3 regions of the Kitasatospora sp. NPDC032757 genome follow, and region 3 is predicted to be linked to each of the others. Evidence: riboswitches for the same ligand, from Rfam matches in the RefSeq annotation. Region 3 holds a riboswitch; each other region holds the start of a gene.
The links. Region 3 has a riboswitch for cobalamin ahead of ACZ5WK_RS15765 (cobalamin biosynthesis protein). Riboswitches for the same ligand answer to the same signal wherever they lie in the genome.
Positions count from the first base shown of each region.

Region 1: another riboswitch for cobalamin. It lies ahead of nicT (Nickel transporter NicT); the one in region 3 lies ahead of ACZ5WK_RS15765 (cobalamin biosynthesis protein).
Region 2: another riboswitch for cobalamin. It lies ahead of ACZ5WK_RS06065 (prenyltransferase/squalene oxidase repeat-containing protein); the one in region 3 lies ahead of ACZ5WK_RS15765 (cobalamin biosynthesis protein).

Region 1 covers NZ_JBVINN010000001.1:502,298-505,561, forward strand. The annotation lists gene ACZ5WK_RS02235 (EamA family transporter) at 1-609, shown strand, start outside; gene nicT (Nickel transporter NicT) at 632-1,855, opposite strand; cobalamin riboswitch at 1,889-2,080, opposite strand; gene ACZ5WK_RS02245 (ArsR/SmtB family transcription factor) at 2,163-2,591, shown strand; gene ACZ5WK_RS02250 (SRPBCC family protein) at 2,724-3,212, opposite strand; gene ACZ5WK_RS02255 (RNA polymerase sigma factor) at 3,200-3,264, opposite strand, start outside.
Region 2 covers NZ_JBVINN010000003.1:110,623-113,886, forward strand. The annotation lists gene ACZ5WK_RS06060 (SCO2322 family protein) at 1-25, opposite strand, end outside; gene ACZ5WK_RS06065 (prenyltransferase/squalene oxidase repeat-containing protein) at 166-1,449, opposite strand; cobalamin riboswitch at 1,538-1,658, opposite strand; gene ACZ5WK_RS06070 (TetR family transcriptional regulator) at 1,820-2,482, opposite strand; gene ACZ5WK_RS06075 (glycosyltransferase family 4 protein) at 2,774-3,264, shown strand, end outside.
Region 3 covers NZ_JBVINN010000011.1:78,125-81,388, reverse strand. The annotation lists gene ACZ5WK_RS15775 (alpha/beta hydrolase) at 1-19, opposite strand, end outside; gene ACZ5WK_RS15770 (helix-turn-helix domain-containing protein) at 190-900, opposite strand; cobalamin riboswitch at 1,105-1,302, shown strand; gene ACZ5WK_RS15765 (cobalamin biosynthesis protein) at 1,379-2,344, shown strand; gene ACZ5WK_RS15760 (cobyric acid synthase) at 2,341-3,264, shown strand, end outside.

The sequences.
Region 1 (3,264 bases), on a different contig from region 3:
TCGCCGCTGGCCACCATAGGCGTCGCGGTACCGGTCGGCGTCGGTCTGGCGTTGGGCGAGCGCCCCGGGCTCGGCCAGGCCGCCGGGATCGCGGTCGCCGTGGTCGGCGTCGTGCTGGCCGGCGGCCCGGAGCGGGGCGGGGCGGCCGCCGCCCGGCGAGTGCTGGCGCTCACCCTCGCCGCCGCCTTCGGCTTCGGCGCGGTGATGGCCCTGATCGCGCACGCCTCCGCCGGCGGCGGGCTGCTGCTGGTGCTCTGCGTCCAGCGGCTCTGCAACGTCGCCGTCGGCGGCGGTGCGCTGCTGCTCAGCCTGCGCGGCAGCAAGGGCGGGGGCCGCAGCGAAGGCGGGCGCGGTGACCGGCTCCTGCCCGGCCTGCGGGACAGGCTCCCCGCGCTCACCGCGGTCGGCGTGGCCGACGTCGCCGCCAACGGCACGTACGCGATGGCCTCGCACAGCGGCTCGGCCGCGGTGGCCGCCGTGCTGGCCTCGCTCTACCCGGTGGTCACCGCGCTGATGGCCCGCGGGGTGCTGAAGGAGCGGCTGCGCCCCGTCCAGGTGGTCGGCGCCGGGCTCGCCGTGGCCGGGACACTGATGCTCGCGGCGGCCTGACGGACGCCGGCTGGTTCACGGGCTACTTCGCGGCCTCCGACGCAGCGGCCTCCGACGCAGCGGCCTCCGACGCTGCGGCGCCCGACGCTGCGGCCTGCGGAGCAGCCGCCTCCGAGGCGGCCGGCTCCGCGCCCGGCGTCACCGCCTGGGGGCTCCAGCGCTGCTCGACCCCCGCGACCCGCCAGTAGGCGATCGCCGCCGCCCAGACCACCACGAACAGCCCGACGATCGCGTAGCCGACGTTGTCCAGCGAGATGTCCGCGATCCAGCCGCTGACCGGGTCGGTGAGGTCCAGCTTCTCGTGCAGGACCCCGACCAGCTCGATGGTGCCGATGATGAACGCCACCGCGATCGACAGCCCGGTGATGGTCAGGTTGTAGTACACCTTGCGCACCGGGTTGGAGAACGCCCACTGGTACGCGAAGTTCATGAACGTCCCGTCCAGCGTGTCGAACAGGCTCATCCCCGCCGCGAACAGCAGCGGCAGGCAGACGATCGCGTACCAGGGCAGCCCGGAGGCCGCGCCGGAGCCGGCCATCACCATCAGGGTCACCTCGGTCGCGGTGTCGAAGCCGAGGCCGAGCACCATGCCGACCGGGAACATCTGGCCGGGCCGGGTGATCGAGCGGGTCGCCCGGTTCAGCACCCGGGCCAGGAAGCCGCGCGAGTTGAGGTGCTCCTCCAGCTCGGCCTCGTCGAACTGCCCGGCCCGCATCGAGCGGAACACCTTCAGGATGCCGAACAGGGCGGCCAGGTTGAGCGCGCCGATCAGGTAGAGGAAGGCTCCGGAGGCGGAGGTGCCGACCACACCGAGCCACTGGTGGGTGGCCGACTCGTCGTCCATCAGCGTGTTGGCCAGCTGCGCGCCGCCCGCCACCAGGGCGGCCATGATGACCACCATCGAGGAGTGGCCGAGGGCGAACCAGAAACCCACCGAGACCGGGCGCTTGCCGTCCGCCATCAGCTTGCGGGTGGTGTTGTCGATCACCGCGATGTGGTCGGCGTCGAAGGCGTGCCGCATCCCGAGGGTGTACGCGGTGATGCCCAGGCCCACCCCGAAGACCTGGGTGCCGACCTCGTACTTCTCCGGGGCGACCAAGAATATGAGCGTCCCGAACGCCACCACGTGCATGGCCAGGATCACACCGATCAACCCGGCCGTGCGGACGGTGTCCTCCCGCCTCCAGCGGAAAGTGGGCAGGACGGACGGCGCCGCCGGAGCAGCGGCGGTTTCGGGCACGGTCATCTGCGGATCACGCTCCAGCACCTCGTGGAAAGTCGTTCGTGAGATGCCGTGGCCGGTCTCCTGGCTGACGGGGCTTCCGTACCCGCCTTCCCAGGCGCGCGAGGCGCCCAGTGGCGTCGTGGGTACGGACGACTCCCCCGATCACAGTGGCGAGGGCCGCTCCGGACTTGAACCCCTGAGGGTTCGTCACCGGTCTTCCCGAGCACCACGGCGGGCTACACGGTAGGGGTCCCCGCATCACCCTTGCAAGGCTGCGCACCTGCGCAGGTGTCCAGGATCACAGGCCGAGGCCTGCGAGAATGTCCGCATGCATCTCGTACCGGCCGACCGCGCGGGTCAGCGCACCATCGACGGGCACCGGGTCTGCGAGGCCATCGCCGCCATCGGCGACACCGGGCACGTCCGGTCCTGGGCCGAGCGGTTCTCACTGCTCGCCGACCCGGGGCGGCTCTCCCTGCTGCTCGCCCTGCACCGCGCCGGTCCCCTCGCCGTCACCGACCTCGCCGTCGCCACCGGCATGCGCGACCCCGCCGTCTCACAGGCGCTGCGACTGCTCCGCACGGCCGGCGTGGTCACCGGGGACAGGGACGGACGCGTGGTGCGCTACCGGCTCGTGGACGATGCCATGCGCCCCCTGCTGGACGAATGCGCCGCCGCCGAGCACCACGAGCCCGCGCCCGACACCGCCGACGGCTCCGCGACCGACCGGCACGGGCCCACCGCCGCAGCCGGCTGACCCACCTGTCGGCCGACCCGCCCGTCTGCCGACCCGCCCGGAAACCACCCCGGGCGAGGCCACCGGCCGCTCCGGGCGTGTCCGGCCGGCGGGGGCTCCCGAGCCGGCATCAACCGTTCCGGGCGACCGGGGTCACCCCTCCCGCACCAGCCGCTCGAAGCGGCGGAGCGAGCGCCGGGCCAGCGGGTCGGTGGCGGGCCGCAGGGCGCGGGTGACCAGGCCGGCGGCGGGGAGACGGAAGGCGCCGAGGAAGGCGAACCGGGTGCCGCCCGGCTCGGGGCGGGCGGCCATGCCGCCGAGCAGGAAGCGGCTGCGCATCAGGCACCAGCCGGGCGTCAGCTCGACGTCGAAACGGGCCCGCAGCCGGCTGTGGCCCACCACCAGGGCCTCGGCGCGGCCGTCCGCCGGGCCCGCGGTGAGGCGGACGGAGCGGAGGTCCGGCAGCCAGCGCGGCAGCCCGTTCTCCAGGTCCGCCGCGACCGCCCAGACCTGGTCGAACGGCGCGTCGATCACCGTCTCGCGGACGTCGGCGCCGGGGGTGACGGCGGCGATGACGTGCAGTCGGCGCACCGGGTCGAAGGCCGCCACCGGCCAGGGGTTCTGCGCGCTCACTGCTGCCACGCCCTTCGGAAGCTGAGTCGGGCCCGGGAGAGCCGGGACTTCACGGTGCCGG
Region 2 (3,264 bases), on a different contig from region 3:
CGAACCGGACGAGAGCGGGCGCCACCCGCCGGCAGCGGCCGGGGGCAGCGGGTGCCGCGGTGGCTCCTGCCGGAGCAGCTGCTGCCGGGGCGGCTGCTGCTGCCGGGTGGCCCGGTGCAGCGGCGGCTGCTGCCGGGCTCACCGGTGCCGGCGTGGTCGGGCTGGTCACGGCTTCGGGCCGCGCTTGCGCTGAATGCTCAGGACCACGCCGCCGCCGATGCCGATGAGCAGGCCGATGCCGATCGGCCACCACTGGCTGACGCTGCCGTCCTTCTTCCCCTTCGCCGGCGCGGAGGCCGTGGCGGAGGCCGAGGCCGGGGCGGTCGCCTTGGGCGCCGGGCCGAGGGCGGTCAGCTGGGCGACGAGGTCGCCGCCGAACGAGGCCGGGTCCCGCTGGGCGGCCTGGGCGACGAGCAGCAGGGTGGCGGTGGCGGAGGCGTCGGTGCCGCCCTTGGTCCAGGTGGTGCCCTCCTTGGCCAGCCAGTCCACCGCGCCGGCGGCCTGCTGCGGGTGGCCGCCCTGGATCAGGCCGAGCGCGGCCCAGGCGGTGGCGGTGTAGTCGGGGGTCGGGGCGGCGCCGGGGGTGGTGAGGGTGAGGTGCTGCCCGCCGGCGGCGAGCTGAGCGGTGAGGTAGGCGCCCGCGGCCTCGCCGGAGTCGGCGCGCGGCACGGCCGTCGGCGCCGAGCCGGCCGCGCCGGTGGAGCCGTCCGCGCAGGTGAGCGCCTTGGGCGCGGCGTCGGTCCGGTTGGTGTTGGTGACCGGCAGCTTCCCGCCGACGGCGGCCAGCGAGGCCTGGCCGGTGGCGAGGGCGTTCGGTTCGAGCGCACCGTCCGGCTTGGGCTGGTAGGCGAAGGCGCCGCGCTGGTCGGCGGGGGCGGCGCAGCCGAGCTGGAAGAGCGCGAGCCCGTCGAAGGCGCTCTTGCCGGCCTTGGCGACGCCGGCCGGGTCCACCTTGGCGGCGAGCAGGGCGTTGACGGCGAGGCCGGTGGAGTCGGCGTCGCCGGGGCTGCCGGGGTTGTAGGCCCAGCTGCCGTCCGCGTTCTGGTTGGCCTTGAGCCACTGGACGCCCTTGTCGACGGCGTCCTGGTGCCCGCCGAGTGCGACCAGCGCCTGGACGGCGACGGCGGTCGCGTTGCTGTCCCCGGTCGCGGCGGCGCAGGCGGCCGTGGTGTCCGCACGGAAGGACTGCCAGCCGCCGTCCGCGCACTGCTGGCCGGTGAGCCAGGAGACGGCGGAGTCGGCGGGCGTCACCTTGGCGCCCGCCAGTGCGGTGAGGGCGAGCGACTGCCGCCACACCCCGTCGAACGTCGGGTCGCCCTTGCCGTACAGGCCCTCGGGGGCGGCCGCGGCGCTGGGTGAGGGGCTGTCGGCGAGGGCCGGCACGGCGGCGGCGCCGGTGAGCAGCGCGGCGGTCAGGGCGGCGGCGCCCAGGCGGGCGGCGGTGAGCATGGTGGAGGTGAGCCTTTCGGTGAGCGGTGGTGGCCCGGGTGGGCCGATCCGTAGACCTCGACGGGTGCCGGGCGCGGGTGTGCCCGGTGTGGCCGCTCGCCCCTCCCCGGGCATTCCGACTCGCCCGGCCGTCCAGCGCCGGGCTCACGGTTGCGGGGTCAGTGCCGGATTCGCACCGGCTTTCCCCGGAGGAGAAGCGGGATGGAATTGTCCTGCGGCTCGACTTTAGCGGCCGCGCGGGGGCTGCCGAACCGCCCGGGCGAGAACAGGTTCCACTTGGGCGGCGGGCACCGCCACCGATCGGGGGCGAGCACCGGCGAACGGCCGCACGGCAGCGGTGGGGCGGCGGCCGGCCGGCGGCCGACCGGCGTCACGGCAGGGTGAGCAGCCGGGCGGCGGTGTGCAGGTCGGCGCGGACCTCGGCGATCGAGGAGCGGCCGGAGAGCCAGGACACCAGCGCCGAGTGCCAGGTGTGCTCGATCACCCGGACGGCGGCACGCTGGCTCTCGGTGGGCGGACCGGACTGGCCGATCGCGTCCAGGATCAGCTGTCCGGTGGCGGTGCTCACGAGGTCCACCTCGGTGCTGACCGAGCGGTCCGCGAAGGAGAGCGCCCGGACCATCGCCTCCGCCAGCAGTGGTTCGCGCTGGAGCGCGTGGAACGCGCGGGTGAGTGTCTCGGCGACCCGCGGGGCCGGTTCGAGCTCGGCCGGAGGGTGCCGCCGGACGTGCTCCTGGAGGCTCTGCAACTGCTCCAGCATGACCGCGACCAGCAGATGTACCTTCGACGGGAAGTACCGGTACAGGGTGCCGAGCGCGACCTGCCCGCCCTCCGCGACCTCCCGCATCTGCACCGCGTCGTACCCGCCGCGGGCCGCCAGCGCGGTCGCGGAGCGCAGGATCCGCCGCCGCCGTTCGGCCTGCCGGGCGGTCAGCGGCGGGCCGTCGGGGTGCGGTGCGGGGGTCGGTGCGGAGCGCGGCGCGGGGTGCGCCGCGGCGGGTGGCGCAGGGTGTGGTGCGGCGGGCGACGGCAAGGGTGCTCCCGGTGCGCGAGAGTGGCGGGGTGCTCCTGAAGTGCCGGAGCATGTCCGGAACGGTTCCGGAGCAGGTACGTCCGGCCGGTCCGGCGGAGCTGGTCCGGCAGGTCGGGCGGGTGATCCGGCGTGGCGTGAATCACCAGCCCTGGCTCCTGACGAGAAGCTACGGGCCGGTATCTTCGAGGTCTCTCATTGTTCACATGGTCAGTGGCGAACTCCACCTCACACTGAAACCTGATCTACTTTACCGACCGGCAGCACACCTAGTAGCAGAGATGGGGGCCGAGGATGACCGCGCGACCGCTGCGGATTGCCCTCCTGTCGTACCGCGGCGACCCGTTCTGCGGCGGCCAGGGCGTCTACGTACGGCACCTCTCCCGTGAACTGGCCAGGCTGGGCCACCACGTGGACGTGATCGGCGCCCAGCCGTACCCCGTACTGGACGAGGTCGAGGGCCCCGGCTCGGTCCGGCTGGTCGAGCTGCCCAGCCTGGACCTCTACCGGGCCGACGACCCCTTCCGCACACCGGACCTCGCCGAGTACCGCGGCCCGGTGGACGTGCTGGAGGTCGCCACGATGCGCACCGGCGGCTTCCCCGAGCCGCTGACCTTCTCGCTGCGCGCCCGTCGGTACCTCGCCCTGCACAAGGGCCGCTACGACGTCGTGCACGACAACCAGACCCTCGGTTACGGCCTGCTCGGCCTCGGGCGGCACGGGTTCCCGCTGGTCACCACGATCCATCACCCGATCACCGTGGACCGGCAGCTGGAGCTGGACGC
Region 3 (3,264 bases):
CTGCGGTTCCCCAACGCATATCGCTCCCCGCTCTGTTGGTCGTGGACTGGGCACTGTACCCACCAGTCCACTCGCGGGGGCGGCGCCCGGCCACCGGGCACGGCCGTCCGGGTCATGCCGGGCCCGTGCCGGGACGGCGTGCGCATGCGCGGGCGGGACCGCGTGCGCATGCGCGGGCGGGAGAGCCCCTCAGGCCGGGATCTCGGTCTCCAGCCGCCCGAGCAGCTCCCAGAACCGCTCGTCGAGCGGCTGCTCCGGCTGCGCGCTCCGCGCCGCAGGAGCCGGGGAGCCCCAGCTGCCGGCGCCCCAGTGGGAGGAGACCTGGTTCTCGTTCTGCAGCGCCGTCAGCACGGCGGCGAGGTCGCCCTCGTGCACCGGCACGATCCGGCCGATCGCCCGGACGTGCGCCTGCCAGCGGCCGTCCACGCACTGCCGCAGCCGCTGGTCGAGCTCGTCCCGACGGCCCGTCACGGCGACCAGTTCGCGCAGGGTCAGGCCGAGCACCTGGGCGAGTGCGTACGTCTGCTCCTGGTCACCGCCCCAGACGCCGGTGGCCTCGGCCCGCCGGTAGTGGTGCAGGGCCATGCCGATCCTGCGGGCCGCGTTCTCCTGGTTGAGCTCGCGGGCGACCCGGAAGTCCCTCAGCCCGGCCGGGCGGACGCCCATCAGCTGGGCGGGCGGGCACCAGAGGGCGCGGGCCAGCGCGATGAACTCCTCCTCGGTCGGGCGCAGCTCGCCGCTCTCCCAGCCGAGCACATGGGCGGGCAGCAGCCGCACCCCGTGCGCGGCCATGCCCTCGGCCACCCGCTCGGGGGTCAGGCCGAGGCCGGCGCGATGCGCGCGGGCGGCCGCGGGCGAGAAGGGCACCGGGGGCACGGCGGGGGGCTGTCTTCGTCGCATGGCCCGACGGTAGGGGTCGGCGGTCGGACCGCCCCAGCCGCCGAACACACGAAGCGCGACTGCAGGGGCCTACAGGCCGCTGGACGAACGCACAGGCTGTCATGCCCCTGCGCGGGGTGGCGATCGGAGGTAGCGACGGGGACGGGAACGGGGCGGGAAACGCGGAGACCGTGTGACCAAACCCTCCGTGACCTTGGTTGACTCGCGGTTCGGCCCCGTGATGGGATCCTTCAGCCAATACGGAGGCATGCAGAGGAAGCCGGTGAGAGTCCGGCGCGGTCCCGCCACTGTCACCGGGGAGCACGTCCGGACGATGCCACGGCGGGCCGTCAGAAGCCGCTGGAAGGCCCGGGAGTGCGTTCGACCCGGAAGCCAGGAGACTCTCGCCCCCGGTACGTCAATCCAGGGCGCGGACCCTGAGTGAGGACACGCACGCCATGCAGGCTGCCCCGCCCCTCCGAGCCCTCTGCTGTCCGCCGTGCGCCCGCTGACCCGCGCCGCCGCCTTCGCGCTGGGCGCCGTCGCGGGGTATCTCGCCGACGCCCGGTTCGCCGACCCGCGCCGCGGCCACCCGGTGGCCGTCTTCGGCAGCGCGGCCGGCCGGCTGGAGAAGCGGCTCTGGCGCGACCACCGGGCCGCCGGCGCCGCCTACACCGCGCTCTGCGTGGGCACCGTCGCCGCCGGCGCGGTGGCCGCCGAGCGCGTCCTCGGCCGCCGGCCGCTGGGCCGGGCCGCGCTGGCCGCCGCCGCGACCTGGACGGTGCTCGGCGGCACCTCGCTGACCCGTGAGGCCCGGACCATCGGCCGCTCGCTGGCCGCGGGCGATCTGACGGCGGCCCGCGCGCGGCTGCCGCACCTGTGCGGGCGCGACCCGAGTGCGCTGGACGGACAGCAGATCGCCCGCGCGGTGGTCGAGTCGGTCGCCGAGAACACCGCCGACGCCGTGGTGAACGCGCTGGTCTGGGGCACGGTCGCGGGCACGCCCGGGCTGCTGGCGTTCCGGGCCGTCAACACCCTGGACGCGATGGTCGGCCACCGTTCGCCGCGGCACGCCCGGTTCGGCTGGGCCTCGGCGCGGCTGGACGACGTGGCGGGCTGGCCGGGCGCCCGGCTGACCGCCCTGCTCACGGTGGCCGCCGCGCCCGAGCCCCGGACCGCCTGGCGGGTCTGGCGGCGGGACGGCTCCGCGCACCCGAGCCCCAACGCGGGCCAGGCCGAGTCGGCCTTCGCCGGAGCGGTCGGCGTCCGGCTCGGGGGCACCCTGCGCTACGGCGAGCGCATCGAGCACCGGCCGGTGCTGGGCGAGGAGCTGCGGCCGGTGACGGTGGACGACATCGAGCGCGCCTGCCGGCTCTCCCGCCGGGTGGGCGCGCTGGCACTGGGTACGACCGTGGCCGGGCACCTGGTGATCCGGGCTTTCACGAGAAGGAGGGGGAACGCATGAGCAACGCGCTTCTGGTCGCCGGAACGACCTCGGACGCGGGCAAGAGCGTGGTCACCGCGGGCATCTGCCGCTGGCTGGCCCGGCAGGGTGTCGCGGTGGCGCCGTTCAAGGCGCAGAACATGTCGCTGAACTCCTTCGTCACCGCCGACGGTGCCGAGATCGGCCGCGCCCAGGCGATGCAGGCCCAGGCGGCCATGGTGGAGCCCGAGGCGGCGATGAACCCGGTGCTCCTCAAGCCGGGCGCGGACGGCCGCAGCCAGGTGGTGCTGCTCGGCCGCCCGGTCGCCGAGGTCGGCGCGCTGGACTACCGCGAACGCAAGCCCGTCCTGCTGGAGCGCGCCCTGGAGTGCCTGGCCGACCTGCGCCGCCGCTACGACGTGGTGGTCTGCGAGGGCGCCGGCTCGCCCGCCGAGATCAACCTGCGGGACCGCGACATCGCCAACATGGGCCTGGCCACCGCCGCCGGGCTGCCGGTCGTGGTGGTCGGCGACATCGACCGCGGCGGCGTGTTCGCCGCGATGTACGGGACGCTGGCGCTGCTCTCGGCCGAGGACCAGCGGCACGTGGCCGGCTGGTTCGTCAACAAGTTCCGGGGCGACGCGCGGCTGCTCGCGCCCGGCCTGGAGATGCTGCGCGAGCTGACCGGCCGCCCGGTGCTGGGCACCCTGCCGATGCTGCCGGACCTCTGGCTGGACGCCGAGGACTCGCTCGACCTGTCGACCGTGGTCGACCGGACCGCCGGCCGCGGGCCGCTCGGCGCGGACGTGCTGCGGGTGGCCGTGGTGCGCTTCCCCCGGCTCTCCAACTTCACCGACCTGGACGCGCTGGCCCAGGAGCCGGGCGTCCTGGTCCGCTGGGCCACCCGGCCCGAGGAGCTGGCCGACGCCGATCTGGTCGTGCTGCCCGGCACCCGCGCCACC